4 regions of the Colwellia sp. RE-S-Sl-9 genome follow, and region 4 is predicted to be linked to each of the others. Evidence: predicted binding sites of a transcription regulator. Region 4 holds the regulator's gene; each other region holds the start of a gene.
The links. The regulator FNR, encoded in region 4, switches genes on or off when oxygen is low (the NO sensors DNR and NnrR bind a similar motif). The targets are predictions, from matches to a motif close to TTGATCTAGATCAA.
Positions count from the first base shown of each region.

Region 1: ACM9HF_RS05990 (acetate kinase) is a predicted target of FNR. The motif match lies at 2,028-2,041, and genes of this name have one in related genera.
Region 2: napF (ferredoxin-type protein NapF) is a predicted target of FNR. The motif match lies at 2,097-2,110, and genes of this name have one in related genera.
Region 3: ACM9HF_RS16555 (GbsR/MarR family transcriptional regulator) is a predicted target of FNR. The motif match lies at 1,826-1,839, and genes of this name have one in related genera.

Region 1 is NZ_CP182631.1:1,387,253-1,391,553, forward strand. Features, by position in the region: gene ACM9HF_RS05980 (NAD(P)-dependent oxidoreductase) at 1-274, shown strand, start outside; gene ACM9HF_RS05985 (TonB-dependent receptor) at 364-1,773, opposite strand; gene ACM9HF_RS05990 (acetate kinase) at 2,111-3,322, shown strand; gene pta (phosphate acetyltransferase) at 3,325-4,301, shown strand, end outside.
Region 2 is NZ_CP182631.1:1,960,777-1,965,077, forward strand. Features, by position in the region: gene napA (nitrate reductase catalytic subunit NapA) at 1-990, opposite strand, end outside; gene ACM9HF_RS08360 (chaperone NapD) at 987-1,286, opposite strand; gene ACM9HF_RS08365 (TIGR02808 family protein) at 1,347-1,484, opposite strand; gene napF (ferredoxin-type protein NapF) at 1,471-1,998, opposite strand; gene ACM9HF_RS08375 (glycoside hydrolase family 2 TIM barrel-domain containing protein) at 2,308-4,301, shown strand, end outside.
Region 3 is NZ_CP182631.1:3,811,805-3,816,105, reverse strand. Features, by position in the region: gene ACM9HF_RS16560 (TonB-dependent receptor plug domain-containing protein) at 1-1,474, opposite strand, end outside; gene ACM9HF_RS16555 (GbsR/MarR family transcriptional regulator) at 1,889-2,434, shown strand; gene ACM9HF_RS16550 (cytochrome ubiquinol oxidase subunit I) at 2,569-3,933, shown strand; gene cydB (cytochrome d ubiquinol oxidase subunit II) at 3,933-4,301, shown strand, end outside.
Region 4 is NZ_CP182631.1:378,017-382,317, reverse strand. Features, by position in the region: gene ACM9HF_RS01605 (heavy metal translocating P-type ATPase) at 1-960, shown strand, start outside; gene ccoS (cbb3-type cytochrome oxidase assembly protein CcoS) at 969-1,202, shown strand; gene ACM9HF_RS01595 (sulfite exporter TauE/SafE family protein) at 1,202-1,861, shown strand; gene fnr (fumarate/nitrate reduction transcriptional regulator Fnr) at 1,921-2,649, shown strand; gene uspE (universal stress protein UspE) at 3,216-4,145, shown strand.

The DNA of each region.
Region 1 (4,301 bases), 1.0 Mb from region 4:
ATTAGATTTAGTTACCGTAAGAGATGTACTTAAACATGGTGCAGCTCAGTCTTGGCAGCTTGAACAACGAACGCATACCATGGCAGAAGATCAATTTGATTTCGGGTTTGCTATAGACTGGATGAGAAAAGATTTGAATATTTGCTTAGAGCAAGCTGAACAGCTAGGCATAAATTTACCTGTAGCTAAAATGGTAGATGCTTCGTATCAGCGATTACAAGAAAAGGGGTTTAATCGTTGCGACACCTCGGTTTTAATTAAAGATATAGAATAAAGGCTCACCTTTTATCAAAAAAGCCCTTTGAAAGTATATTTAAAGGGCTTTTGAACACATATATCAGCTATAACAAATTCAATAAAGAGTTATCTATAACCGAGTAATTTATTTTCTTTAATTTCTTCAACAATAGCTTCCGGTACATTCTTTTCCCAGCCTGCCTTACCTGAAGATATTTGCTTAAGTACTTCTCTAGAGTATATTTTTAATAATTTTTTATCACTGCATTCAATACCTGATATAAAATTATTTTCTAGTAAATGTTGATATAAAAAGCGTAAATGGTCAGGCACTTTAACTTGAGTAAAATCAATAAGCTCGTCGCCATTTTCTAATTCTGGATATACAAATATACGCGTATTATCTGGAAATAATTTACCAAAAGCTTCCAGTATTCCACCTTCTACCCCACGATAAAACTGCTCATCAAAAATTTGTCGCATGTTCATCATACCCACAACAATCCCTATTTGTAGCTGCGTATATTGACGAAAATAAGCACGTAAAGAAAAGTAACGAGTGTAATCAGAAATCATTACGCTATAACCCAGCGAGTTTAGTAACTGAACCCTTGTAATAATATCAGCTTCAGGCACTTTCGCATCATTACCATACAGATCATTCAGCGATATTTCAGCAATAGCAATTGTACTATCACCATCTAAACTATTAAGCGTATTAAAAGAGTTTTTACCTTGCTCAATCATATCCACATTTAGTTTAGTGGCTGGCTTGAATGAACCACGAATCGTTAATACGTTCTTTTTATACAACATATCTGCTGGAACAGTTACTGAACCATCAGGCTTAAACATAATGGCACGGGTTTTCCAACTACGTATTAAGTGTAAGTTTATCGCACGGTTATCAATATCTTCAAAATAGGGCCCTTCAAATTCAATGGCATCTATTTCAATACGATCTTTACCTATGTTGTCACTTAAAGAATCAATAATATCTTTTGGATTTTCAAAATAATAATAAGCGGCGTAAATAAGGTTTACACCTAAATTGCCTAACGCTTCTTGTTGCGCTTCAGCGCTATCATCATGCATGCGAACATGAATAGTAATATTTGAAGGCTCTGCGCCTGGATACATTTGCACTCTAACACCACACCAAGCATGGCATTCGTTTTTACGATTAAAACTTTTAGCGGCAACCGTTGCTGCATAAGAAAAATAACGTGAAGACTTAGAACGAATATCACCTACCCGGTCTACCACAAGAGCAAATTCTTGTGTCATCATAGCTTTTACACGTGCTTTACTTACATAACGTCTATCTTCTTGCACACCGTATATTGCATCAGAAAACTTCATGTCATAAGCAGACATAGTTTTAGCAATAGTTCCTGCTGCAGCTCCCGCTAAAAAAAACTGCCTCGCCACTTCTTGGCCTGCACCTATCTCTACGATAGTTCCATACTTTTTCTCATCAAGATTCAAGCGTAAAGCTTTGTTACTTGTAGTGCGCGAGCTAACTTTTTTATCCATGATTTCTCCAAACATCATTAATATGTTCATAACCACTTACTTAATTTTAAATAAAAATAAGTGGTATGTAAGAATACAAACTTTTCAATTACTAATTTATTAGTATAACGGGTTCTTATTATATTCTTATTTAAATATTATTTCCCTTAAATTCAGATAAATCACCTCAATATAGCGATATAAAAATAAGCATTTAACTTATCCTGAAAAATATCTTGAAAAACCTTTAAAAATTCATGTTGTTTTAAGCTTTATTGTATTAAATCAATGTTTTTAAATTTTCATCTTCTATAGTTAGTTTAAGAATATTAATTTAAATAATATATAGGCGTTTTAGATGACAAAACAACTTATTCTGGTTATTAACTGCGGTAGTTCTTCACTTAAATTTTCTTTAATCAATCCCAAATCAACTAAGACTATTTTAACCGGTCTGGCTGAGCAGTTGTTTTCAGATAAAGCCACTATCAAAATAAAGTATAAAGAAGACGTTATTGTTAAAAATATTGTAGCTCCTTATGACCATAGTTTAGCCATAGCAATACTCGTTGATGAATTAAAAGCTTTTGACTTTAATGATAACATTATCGCTATTGGTCACCGAGTGGTTCATGGTGGAGAAAACTATAGTACGCCCACATTAATTACTGATGAAGTAAAACAAATAATCGGCTCTTTATCTCGATTAGCTCCTTTGCATAATCCAGCCAATTTAATGGGTATTACGGTTTGCGAAAAAGCATTTGAATCACTTCCGCAAGTTGCCATTTTTGACACCGCTTTTCATCAAACACTTCCCTCTAAAGCTTTTATCTACGGCTTACCTTATGAGTTATATGAAGAACATAGTATTAGGCGTTATGGTTTTCATGGAACTAGCCATTATTTTGTATCCGCTGAAGCAGCAAAATTAATTAACAAGCCTATTGAACAATGTAACTTTATTTCAGCCCATTTAGGTAACGGTTGTAGTATTACCGCAATAAAAAATGGCAAAAGTGTAGACACAAGTTTAGGTTTTACACCCAACGAAGGTGTCATGATGGGAACACGTTGCGGCGATATTGACTCAAACATTATTTTTTATTTAGTGAATAAGCTGGGTTATTCAACTGATGAAATCAATAAGCTCCTCAATAATAAAAGTGGTTTATTAGGCGTTTCAGGTACCAGTAACGATTGTAGAGCATTAGAAGAAGCAATGACTGATGATCCAAACTGCAGAGCAACATTAGCATTAACGATATTCAGCTACAGAATAGCTAAAGTTATCGCATCTTATACTGCAAGCTTAACAGAACTAGACGGTATTATTTTTACCGGCGGTATCGGTGAAAATTCAATGTTGGTTAGAAAAATGGTGGTATCTCACCTACAAATTCTTAATTTTTATCTTGATGATGAAAAAAATGAACAAGCTCGTTTTGGTCAAAGCGGTAATATCGCCGCTAACAACTCACGTTCATGCTGGGTTATTCCTACAAACGAAGAGTTTGTTATTGCTGAGCAAACACAACAATTACTTTCTTTAAAGAATACTGGGGAATAAAAATGCATCATAAAATAATGTTAATTCCAGCGGGATTTGGTGTAGGTCTTACCAGTATAGCTGTTGGTTTAGTACATGCGTGTCAACAACGTGGAATTAAAGTGGGACACTTCAAACCCATTAGCCAACCCTCTCGCAGTGTATTAAAAAATAAAAAAGATCATATTAGTTGGTCAACCGACGATCACTCAATTCCTCTTAGTTATGTTGAAGAACAAATGGCTGACGGACAACGTGAATTTATTCTTGAAAAAATAGTAGAAAACTACGACAACTTTAGCCAACACTACGACGTTGTAATTATAGAAGGTTTAATTCCTACCACGCGCCAACCTTATGCAGGCAGAATTAACCGAGATGTAGCGCAAACACTTTCTGCCAATATTGTTTTAGTAACCACTCTGGGTAACGATACCGCTGAAGAATTTGAAGATCGTATCGAAGTAACAGCTGAAACTTTTGGGGGAATTAAAAATAGCAAGCTACTCGGTTGTATTATTAATAAAGTTAATTCGCCTAATGAAGATGAATTTGGTTTATTACCCAGAGAAAATGAAATTGAGTCTAATGATGCAACCGATTTATTTCCTGCATTATCTATCTTTAAAAACAAACAATTTAAACTATTGGGTTCTGTTCCATGGGAAATGGATTTAGTTGCTCCCAGAGTTTGTGATATTAGTACTTATTTAAATGCAACACTGATTAATAAAGGAGATTTTGAACACAGAAGAATTAGAAGTATCAGTTTTTGTGCGCGTACCGTTGATAACTTAGTCAGCCATTTACAACCCAGCCGACTAATTGTTACACCAGGCGATCGTACCGATATAATTATTGCAACTTGTTTATCTGCACTTAACGGTACAAAAGTAGGCGCATTATTATTAACCAACGGTTACGTACCTAATGAATATGTACTCGACTTATGTAAACAGGCGCTTGAAGCTGGCTTACCTGTACTTTCTGTAAAGTCTGA
Region 2 (4,301 bases), 1.6 Mb from region 4:
CTCTTCAAAGCTCATTGGCATTGAAGCACCACTGCCCGCATTTTTAGCTGACTTTTCTAAAGGATGAGTTGGGCGTAATCCATAACCGATATCAGTGACACCTTCACGAATGTTTACATGTTTCTTTAAAAACTCTTTATCAACAGCATCATTTTGAATAATGTAATTTGCAATAAAGTTTAAGATGGCTAGATCTGTTTGAGGTATGAACACCATACCGTTATCTGCAAGTTCAAAACTACGGTGCTTGTATGTTGATAATACATTGACTTTTACGTGTGGTGCGCTTAATCGACGATCTGTTAAACGTGACCATAAAATAGGATGCATTTCGGCCATATTTGAACCCCAAAGCACAAAAGCATCGGCATTCTCTAGATCATCGTAACATCCCATAGGCTCATCCATACCAAAGGTACGCATAAATCCACCTACTGCAGATGCCATACAGTGACGTGCATTTGGGTCAATATTATTGCTAAGAAAACCCGCTTTCATTAATTTTGACGCGGCATACCCTTCCCAAACAGTCCACTGACCAGAACCAAACATACCTACAGACGTTGGGCCTTTCTTTTTAATAGCCGCTTTAAATTTTTCAGCCATTACATCAAAAGCTTTATCCCAGCTTACTGGAGCAAAATCACCTTCTTTGTCGTATTTACCATTTGTCATTCTTAACAATGGCTGAGTTAGGCGATCTTTACCGTACATAATTTTTGATAAAAAATAGCCTTTAATACAGTTTAGGCCTTTATTCACTTCGGCTTCAGGATCACCTTGCGTAGCAACCACTTTGCCTTCTTGAGTTCCTACTAAAACGCTACAACCTGTTCCACAAAAACGACAGGGAGCTTTATCCCATTTGATTGTGGTATCTGACGATTTAGTCATAAGGTTTGATGCTGAACTTGGTATTGCCACACCGGCAGCAACAGCAGTTGCAGCAATAGCATTTGCTTTAATAAAGTCTCTTCTTGTTACTTTCATGATTTTACCTCTTGGTGTTGTGGCAATCCGGCATCGTTATGATGAAAAATTAAAGAAGAAGAAATAACACCATTCACTAATCCCATGTCTGTAATAATGTCTATTAATTTACTCTTTTTAGGATTAGTGATAACTTCCTCGATCGTAACAACCATGTTGCCGGTATTACCGGTTACATGTACCTCTGCTCCAGGAAACTGACCCAATTCCTTTGCAACAGCAGATACTTTAGAGGGATGAGCTACAAACATAACTCCTGCTATATTTACTGGAGTTTCTTCTAATAAATTGATCAAAATATTCGATCCTTATTTTTATTTGTATTTTCGCTTACACAAAAAATACAAGATAATTGTTTATTTTAGTGGTTTTGCACCGATAATTTTTAACGCCAGCATTGATACACCAGCCGTTGCAATAAAACCCATCAAGAAAATAATAGGCATAGATGAATAACCTAAAATATTCCAAATTAAAGATTCAAGAGCGCTCATAAGCTTCTCCAATTGTGTTTAAAAATTCATTTTTGGGTGATAATTCAATAGCCGTTTGTGGACATACAGCAACACATGCTCCACAGCCATTACAGCTATCTAAAGAAATTTGAGGTTGAGGAGTTGACTGATTAATATAAGTAAATGAAATAGCTTCGGTTTCACAGTTATCTTGACAACTTAGGCAATACACTTGTTTTTTTGCTAAACAATTAGCCTTAATTTCAATCGCTAAATCCCAAGGTTTTTCACTTTCAACTTGAGTAAAAATAGGCTCTTTACATGCTTCTACACATTTATTACAAAACGTGCACTCGCCTTTATTAAAGTCAATTTCAGGAAAACCACCATCTCCTTTTACAATAATTTTTTCTGGGCAAACATTTATACATTCCTCGCATTGAGTGCAATTATCTGTAAAAACTTTTTCATTAATAACATAAGGTAAGCGTATAGCTGGCTTACTGTTTTTTTTAGTTACATTAAAAAAATTTCGTCTGGCGAGATCAACCATTACACACCTAAAAGAATGACTTACGCATATCTACATGATTATAGATATTTAACTTTGGTACATAAGCTGAACAATACATTACTACCTTTAAAATAAAGTTGATTTAGGTCAACTTTGTTTAGCTTGTATAAAAAGATTCTTTTTATACAAAATTTAACAAACGAAAAGCTATTTTATATTTAAATACATAAACTCACTTATAAACATCATTTTGTTGACAATTAACCATACATATTTCAAGATTGAGTTAACAAAATTACAAAACATCAATTTAATCACTTCTACAAGAACCTATTTCGGAGCAACATTTTGAGAGTAATAACCACATTAATTCTAATAAGCATAATGTTTGGCTTTACCGCTAAAGCAGAGACCCCTCCGCGGGAAGTAGATTTCAATTTTAATTGGAAATTTACCCTAGTTGACTCCACTGAATTACCTGAGAAGTTACCCCTTAATGATAAGGAATGGCGTAACTTGCGCTTACCTCACGATTGGAGTGTTGAAGCATCTTTCTCTGAATCGTTAGAAGGCGCTACAGGATATTTACCAGGGGGAGTTGGCATATATCAAAAGCACTTTAAAACAACCGCTGATTTAGCTAACGAAAAAGTTTTTGTGATGTTTGATGGCGTATACAACAATGCCACTTTTTGGCTTAACGGTAAGAAGCTAGGTCATAACCCTTATGGTTATTCTCCTATTAACTTCGATTTAAGTGATAAATTAACGACTAACGGTAGCGACAATATATTAACCGTACATGTTGATCATTCACGTTATGGTGATAGCCGCTGGTATACCGGTAGCGGTATTTATAGAAATGTAAAACTCGTTACCGTCAACAAATTACATATTCCTATTTGGGGAACTTTTGTAACAACGCCTGAAGTATCAGCCGAACAAGCTAAAGTGAATATAAAAATCGATGTTGAGAACAAACACAGCTCAACAAATCGTTTTCAATTAACAACTCAAATCATTGATAATAAAGGTAACATTGTTGCTACAAGTACGAAAAAAGAGCGCTTAAAATCAAACAAAAAAGATACCTATACAGCCAAATTCACTATTGATAACCCTAAATTGTGGGATATTGATAAACCTAATATGTACTCTGCAGTAACAACATTATCTATTGAAGGTAAAAATGTAGATACCTACACAACTCCATTTGGTATTCGTAGCATTGCTTTTATTCCTAAGAAAGGCTTTTTTCTTAACGGAAAATCAACTTTAGTTAAAGGTGTTTCTTTACACCATGACGGCGGCTTAGTCGGTGCGGCAGTACCAAAAGAAGTATGGCGTAGACGCCTTGCCTCACTAAAAGATGCTGGATTGAATGCAATAAGAACAACGCATAACCCATTTTCTCAAGAATTTTTAGACTTATGTGATGAGATGGGCATATTAGTTCAAAACGAATTTTTTGATGAATTTGATTACGCTAAAGACAAACGTCTTAACTACCATGAACGCCACGATGACAATATTACCAAAGGTTACGTTGAACATTTTCAACAATGGGCAAAAAGCGACTTAACACGTACTATGCTTCGTGATCGAAATCACCCCAGTGTATTTATGTGGAGTATAGGTAATGAAATTGAATGGACTTATGTACATTACCGTTACGTTACTGGATTTTGGAGTGACTTAGATGATCCAATGAAAATGGATGGCAGCTTTTGGGGATCCGCTCCTAAATTTACACCCAAAGAGCTAAAGAAACGATACGATGAATCTACCAAAGGTGAGCATGTTCTTGCTGATACTGCTGTTAAGTTAAATAAATGGGTAAAAGAACTTGATACAACGCGCCCTACAACAGCTAACTTTATTTTACCCCAAGTAAGTCATGTAAGTGGATATGCTGATGCAGTAGATATCGCAGGATACAGTTACCGCAACAGTGTTATTCCTTGGGCACAAACTCACTTTCCTGACAAACAAGTGACTATTAATGAAAATCCAGGTAGTTGGGATGATTGGAAACAAGTACTGCAATTTCCTGGTGTATTTAGCCAATTTATGTGGACAGGTATTGACTACATGGGCGAAAGACACAAAAAATGGCCAGCTAAAAGTGGCTGGGGCGACATGCTTAATTTAGCTGGTTTTAAAGTGCAAGGTTGGAATTACTTTAAAAGTGTTTGGGTTAATGAACCACATATTTCATTAGGGACTTTACCTTTATCTGAATCAGGTTTTGAAGCTGAACCACTATCAGGATTGGCTGTAGCTAAAGATCAAGCAAGTTACAAATGGCGTAATTCTAATATGCATTGGAATTACAAGAAAGG
Region 3 (4,301 bases), 1.4 Mb from region 4:
TTTCTGTATCTACATAAAAGGCATAACTATGTCTATCCGCACCGCTTGCTGCGTTAGGTCTTAATCCTGGATAGGCTTGAAAGCCACATTCTGCAAAAACTGAATCATCAATTACCGATGGAAACGCTACATCTTGGTTCGCAAGTCCACAAGCATACGAAGCTTCTTCACCAGCAACAATAGCATAATCTTCATCACGGTATTCCGCGCCAAAAGCGATATAAAGTGGTTCTGCTAAGCCTATTTCAATTAAGCCCGTAATATCAGCATTAAGGGTTAATTGATCGTACCTAAAGCCTCCTGAATAGCCTGAAGTAGGTCCAGCATTAGCGGCTATATCAGCATCAGTTGCACTAGGATTTAAGCTTAAGTATTCAGCAGCGTAAGAAGCATTAATCGTATTTGCAGAATGGAAGTCATATTCGTTTTGACCGTAAGTAGCTGAAACGTCATAGCTCCAATCGTCATTCATTTCACCGCGAACACCTACCGCTGTTGAAAGATCTTCAGCTTCGTTGTCTATTCTTGGTAAGAATCCATCCGCATACACTTGAGGTACGTTTTTAACAGCATCACCAAAGTCACGATAAAAACCATTACCTAAAGCGGTACGATTTGAAAAGCCACCAAAGGCATACAGTTCTATATCATTCAGTGGGATCATCGCATTATAAAAAACGGATCCAAATTCAGAAGCAGAGTTACCTTGGATCCAACGAACATCGTCAGATAATGTACCAGCAGGAGTGGTAGAACTACCGCCTGTATCTCGTTGCGCTCGGTTAGTACCATCAGCATCACGATATTCAGCAGAAAGGTTAATAAATCCGCCTTCAGTTCCAATATCAAAACCTGTATTTAAACCAAATGATACCGTGTCGCCATCGCCCTCACCTGTCGATCCCGCTTGAACAAAGCCAGTGGTTTCATTTGTACTATTTTTTAATTCTAAATTAATAACGCCAGCAATCGCATCTGAACCATATTGAGCTGCGGCACCATCACGTAAAATCTGTACATTTTTAAGAGCAGTCATAGGAATAGAGTTCATATCGGTTCCAGCCGCACCAGCACCTACTGTACCATTTAAACCAAAAATGGCTTGGTTATGACGACGCTTACCATTGATCAACACTAAAGTTTGATCAGGCTGAAGACCACGTAAAGTCGCAGGTCTAAATAAATCAGAACCATCAGAGACTTGTGTACGGCTAAAGTTAAACGACGGTGCACTGGCTTGTAAGCTTTGGCCTAACTCACTAAAACCCCCTTTAGTTAATGATTCGCCCGTAATAATATCAATAGGAGAAGTAGACTCAGTTGCTGTGCGCGTTGAAACCCTTGAACCTAATATAGCGATGGTTTCAACTTCTTCTTCAGTTTCAACCGCTGGTGTTTGTGCTAAAGCAGGTAAACCGACAAATGAACTACTTAATGCAAGCGAAATTGCATGTAAATGGAATTTTTTTTTCATGTGAGTGCTCTTTGTTTGAGAATTTTTTGAGGGATGTTTTTATTGGCGCTATTCTAACGACTCCCTTAATTTGATGCAAAAGACTTAAGCTAAATAACCTAAGTTTTAGTTCTTCAGCAGCTCATATACCCGTTACCAATCAAGATACGTATTTCAGAGCGCTTGAGCGATATCAATTCAAGGCAATGCTTTGTAATAATGGTTGTTCCTTATAAAAAGGATTAACGAAGAAGTGATTTTGCTCAAGCGCTTCTTCGATGGGTCTAAATGACTTATGTACTAGCACTTTTAAAACTAACCTCATATTCCTTAACTCACCTTCAAATAAATTAAAAAATATTCAAATAAATATTGATTTAAATCAACAAAGGTTTAAACTTTCAGAAAATACTGAAACTTCAGAAAATACATATCATGATAATGACAGATAAAATAGAATCGTTTGTAATGCACTGTGGAGAAATGGGCAGTCGCTGGGGGTTTAACCGTACTGTTGGTCAAATGTATGGCTTGCTTGTGATTAGCCAAGAACCTTTAAGCGCAGTACAAATTTCTGAAGCGTTAAATATTTCTCGTGGCAATGTCAGCATGGGTATTAAAGAACTGCAATCGTGGCGATTAGTTCAGGTGCAGCATAAGCCAAAAGATCGCAAAGAGTATTACTCTCCTGCTGGTTCTATTTGGGAAATGGCTATACGTGTATTTGAAGAACGTCGTAAACGCGAAGTTGACCCAACCTTATCTTTATTACGCGATAATTTATTAAACGAACCCGCTAATAAAGAAGAGCAATATGCACAAGTAAAAATGCATGAAATACATGAATTGCTTGAAACTATTACTCATTGGGCAAGTGAACTACAAAGTATGAGTCCAGAAAAATTGAATACTTTAATGAAGCTGGGCGCAGGCGTAAGTAAAGTAATTGATATTAAAGATAAATTACTTAAGAGCAATTAATAAGTTTTAATTTTATAGCACAACCAAGCCGATTAACCTCCCTTATCGCTATTGGCTACAAAGCCATAGCGATCTTTTTACACATATTTTAACAACGGCCCACAGCGAGCTGCATAGGGCTAATGGAGTAAAAAATGTTAGATACTTTGATTTTATCTCGCATTCAATTTGCAACTAATATCAGTTTTCATATTCTATTTCCCGTTATCACTATCGCATTAAGTTGGTTCTTACTTTTTTTCAAAGTACGATTTGTCCAAACGAATGATCCAGTTTGGATGCGAGCCTATCGCTTTTGGGTAAAAATATTTGCTCTAACTTTCGCTCTTGGCGTGGTAAGTGGCATTACCATGTCATTCCAGTTTGGTACTAACTGGCCAAAATTTATGGAAACTGTCGGTAATATTGCAGGTCCATTATTAGGTTATGAAGTGCTAACCGCTTTCTTTTTAGAGGCTGGTTTTCTAGGCATTATGCTATTTGGTATTAATCGCGTATCACCATTAGTTCATACCCTTTCTACCTTTATTGTTGCTTTTGGTACTACGTTATCAGCCTTTTGGATTTTAGCGCTTAACTCTTGGATGCATACACCGCAAGGTTACGAAATGCGTGATGGAGTTGCTTTTCCTATTGATTGGTTGGCCATTATTTTTAATCCATCATTCCCATATCGATTTACACATATGCTGATTGCCTCAGGGTTAACGGCTGCATTTTTAATTGCGGGCATCAGTGCGTATCGTTTATTAAAAGGTGACGACAAACGCGCACCTAAACTTACCTTAAAAATAGCTTTAACGGTGGCAGCTATTTTAGCGCCAACACAGGCATTAGTAGGGGATTTTCACGGATTAAATACTTTAGAACATCAACCACAAAAAATAGCGGCAATGGAAGGTATTTGGCATACAGAAAAAGGCGCCCCCTTGTTACTTTTCGCCTTACCTGATGCCGTAGAAAAAACTAACCATTTTGAAATAGGCATTCCCAATATGGCTAGCCTGATTTTAACTCATGACTTAAATGGTGAGATCAAGGGCTTAAACGAGTTTGAAGGTAACCATCCGCCTGTTATGCCAGTGTTCTTCTCTTTCCGCATTATGGTTGGCCTCGGCTTTCTGATGTTATTTGTTGCATGGACTGGGCGTATTCAACTCTGGCGTAAAAAGGAGCTATCACCTTGGGTGTTAAAAACCTTATTGTTCATGACATTTTCAGGTTGGGTAGCCACATTAGCTGGCTGGTACGTTACTGAAGTAGGACGCCAACCTTGGCTAGTAACAGGGATATTAAGTGTTAAAGATGCTGCTACTGATATAGCTCCCGCAAATGTAGGTTTATCGTTAATCTTATATTTAATCTTGTATACCGTGTTAATGATTGCTTACTTACATACTATTTTCACTATGGCAGGTAGAGCGGTTGAAATTGAAGAAATCAGCGATGATGAAATTACAAAACCCATTATCACTTCAGCAATAGAAGGAATAAAATAATGTTTGAAGCTAACGCACTCGCCATAATATTTGTCGCTTTAATGGGATTTTCAATTCTTCTTTACGCCATATTAGACGGCTACGATTTAGGCGTGGGTATTTTACTTCCCCTAAAACAAGAAGATAACAGCGATACCATGATCGCCTCTATCGGCCCTTTTTGGGATGCTAACGAAACTTGGTTAGTTTTAGCGATAGGTTTATTGCTGATCGCTTTTCCTGCAGCTCATAGCTATATATTTAAAGAGCTGTACTTACCCACTGCGGTGCTGCTGATTAGTTTAGTACTGCGTGGCGTCGCTTTCGATTTTAGAGCTAAAGCAGCGTTTAGCCATAAACCCACATGGAACAAAGTGTTTAAAATGGGA
Region 4 (4,301 bases):
GGTATCTTGATAAAGTCAGCCCACGTAATGGAAACCTTACCTAACGTTAATTGTTTTGCTTTTGATAAAACAGGCACGTTAACCACGGGTGAGTTTACTATCAGTAAGGTGGAATTATTTGATCGTGCGTTTAGCGAAAAACAAGTATTAGCTATTGCTGCTGGATTAGAATCTCACTCAGAACACCCTATCGCAAAAGCATTTATTAAACATAGAGACTTTTCTCTTAATGTCACCCAAATAGAAGTAACACCCAGTTCAGGCGTTTCAGGTAATTATCAAAACGAAACCTACCAAATAGGTAAACCCAGTTGGTTATTACCCACCCTACGTTTAGCCGATTCAGAAGCTAATGTGAATAATGCTCAATGCGTATTGGTAACAGGCGAACAACTTATCGCTGCCTTTTACCTAGAAGACAGTGTAAGAGATAACGCCGCTAGCTTAATTAAAAACTTGCATGACCAATCAATATCAACCTTAATGCTTTCAGGCGACAATAAAGCCGGTTGCGATAAAACACAGTCTGTTTTGCATTTATCTCAAGCTCACAGTAATTTAAGTGCTAAAAATAAAGTTGAGCTATTAAAAGCCAAACAAGTTGACCATATTGTTGCCATGGTGGGTGATGGTGTCAACGACACGCCTGTATTTAGCGCGGCTCATATAGCCATAGCCATGGGAAGTGGTACAGATATTGCGAAAAACGGCGCAGATATTATATTATTAAACAGTGATTTAACTAATATTACTGCGTTAAAACTCATTGCTCAAAAAACTAAAAAAATTATTTGGCAAAACTACTTATGGGCATTTGGTTATAATGCCTTAGTGTTGCCGTTAGCAATGGCTGGCTATATTACGCCTTACCTCGCAGTTATTGGTATGTCAGCCAGTTCCATATTGGTTGTGACTAACTCACTGCGCTTACTTAATATCAAAAAAGATACAAAAGGCTAATATATTCAATGAGCATAATTTACGTATTAATTCCTATCGCGGTACTATTAACGGCTATTGGCCTTTATCTTTTTTTCTGGGCAGTTAAAACAGAACAATTTGATGATCTTGAAAAACAAGGTTTAAGTATTTTGTTTGACGAAAATGACGATCAAGCAGCTGATAAAAATAAATCAACATCAGAATTAATATCAGAAAAGAATAAAAACACCAACGCATCAAATCAACCAAAAGATAGTTAATGAACATTGATTATTTTTCAGCCTTTATTATAGGCATTTTGGGATCTGGCCATTGCTTAGGAATGTGTGGTGGCATAACCTCAATGCTAACCTCTGCTCTACCTAAACATTCGTCGTACTCAAAAACACTTTTAGTTTTCAGTTATAATTTTGGTCGCATATTATCTTATACCCTAATTGGCGCAATAGTTGGTTTTACAGGTTCTGTCGCGGCTAAAAATCTTGGCGTACCTTTAGCTGGTTTACGCGTAATATCCGCTCTATTTCTTATATTTTTAGGACTTTATATTGGCCAATGGCTTATGTGGTTAAATAGAGTTGAACGCTTAGGTAAATTTATTTGGCAATATTTATCACCTTACTCCAAACGTTTAATACCTGTAGACTCACCACAAAAAGCCATAGGTTTAGGTGCGCTATGGGGCTGGTTGCCCTGTGGTTTAATTTATTCAATGCTAACATGGTCATTAGCTAGTGGCAGCGTAACTACGGGCGCATTAATTATGACTAGCTTTGGCTTAGGAACCCTACCAGCATTGCTTATTATGTCGTATAGCTTAATCAAAGCAAAAACGCTACTTAACCACCCCTTATTTAGAAAAACAATGGCAATAAGCCTTATCGGTTACGGTATTTATACCTTGTACTTGCTCGTTTAATCGATTGCATATAGATGAAGGTTAGAATATGATCCAAATCAATTAACCTTTGATTAAGTATGGACATTATGGAAAACAACAATTGCTCAGGAAAACAACACATCCATTGTCAAAACTGTAGTATTAGTGAATTATGCCTTCCATTTTCGTTAAACGAGCAAGAACTTAATACGCTTGATAATATTATTGACCGTAAAAAGCCTATCCATAAAGGTGAGCAAATTTTTCAAGACGGCGACGAAATGAAATCTCTTTATGCCATTCGTTCTGGTACATTTAAAACCTTTACCGTTAATGAGCAAGGAGAAGAACAAATTACAGGGTTTCATCTAGCAGGTGATTTATTAGGTTTTGACGCCATTGCCAATTCAGAACATCCTAGTTTTGCTAAAGCACTGGAAACATCAATGGTATGTGAAATTCCATACGACACGTTAGACTCTATTTCTAACACTATGCCAAAGCTTAAAAAACAAATATTAAAAATGATGAGCTCTGAAATTCGTTCAGATCATGAAATGCTTATGTTACTTAATCATAAAAATGCAGAGCAACGATTAGCAACTTTTATTAGTACGTTAAGTAAAAGATATCATGAACGAGGATTTTCTGCGTCTGAGTTTAGATTAACCATGACACGTGGCGATATAGGTAACTTTATTGGTTTAACGGTTGAAACGATTAGCCGCTTACTGAATAGGTTTCATAAAAATGGTTTAATCGATGTGAGTGGCAAACTGATTACCATTAAAAATATTGAAAAGCTTAACGAAGTTGCTTCACTGTAATTCGATATATACCCGTTACCAATCAAGAGGCTATTTCAGAGTGCTTGAGCGATATCAATTCAAGGCAACGCTTTGTGATAATGGTTACTCCCTTATGAAAAGCGTTGTTGATGAAGTGATTTTGCTCAAGCGCTTCTTCGATGGGTCTAAAACAATTTATGCTTCGTTATTAACTTTAGTCAGGTTCCTACACGGATGTAGGACATTAGGGTAACGCAGGAGCAGTTACCGAGAATAGCCATGACGTAAACTTAATGCCTTGCATACATGGATGTAGACCTTAGATTTTGTTTGGAACGTAAAATCTGTGCTTAAATTGTTTTTAGTTCCCACTGAAACCTGCATCTTGAATGATAACGGGTATAAACAACAGTAGTAAAAGGTACGTTATTATTACTGTTGTTAATCTCCGTAAAAGATCTATTTTAAATTTCATATTCCCCTCTTCATCAAGATATTATTAATTAAGAATATCTTGATGTAAAACAATTAAAAAACACTCGTTCATACACTATACTGATACTCATGGTATTATAAATACGAGCTAAATAATTGGGGACGATATTATGAAAAAGTATCAAAATATACTAACGGTTATTGATCCTACGACAGACGACCAAAAAGCGTTAAAGCGTAGTATTGAACTAGCACAACATACTAAGGCTACTATCACAGCCTTCTTATCTATTTTTGATTTTTCTTACGAAATGACCACCATGTTATCAAGCGATGAACGTGAATCTATGCGACAAACCGTTATAGACGATAGACACCAATGGCTTAATAACATTATCGAACAACTCGATACAGAGTCACTTACTATCAACACCAAAGTTGTTTGGCACAACAGACCTTTTGAAGCAGTGATCAGCGAAGTGCTTGATCATAATCACGACATTGTTATTAAAGGTACTCACGAACACGACAAACTAAAATCCGTTATATTTACGCCTACCGACTGGCATATTTTACGTAAATGCCCTTGCCCTGTGTTATTAGTTAAAGATCATTTATGGCCTGAAAACGGCAATATACTTGCAGCAATAAATGTAGGAAGTGATGAAGAAGAACACCTTTCGCTTAACCATAAAATCACCTCACAAGCGAGCGACTTAGCAAAAACAATAAACGGTAACGTGCACATTGTTAATTCTTATCCCGGTACGCCTGTTAACATCACCATAGAAATACCTGAATTTAACGCGGTAGAATACAACGATACTATGTTAAAACATCACCAAGATGCGATGACAGAACATTGTGAAAAATACCAGATAGCGAAAGAGAACACCTACGTTCAAGAAGGTTTACCTGAAGATGTTATCGAAGAAATTGCCAACCAAATCGACGCAGAATTAGTGATTTTAGGCACGGTAGGTAGAACAGGATTATCAGCCACATTAATAGGCAATACCGCTGAACACGTAATAGATCGACTGAACTGTGATGTACTCGCGTTAAAACCTGATGGATATGAATCACCTTTTGTTAAGTAATAAAAACACTAATAAAGTAGCTAATTACTATTTTAGTTACTTTATTACCTATTACATCTAAATCAACTTAACTCTACTTTAACTAGCTTAGTAACCAAGTCCTCCTATTTGTAGTAATATTAAATTGATCCCTCGCCAATAACAAAACTCAATTAG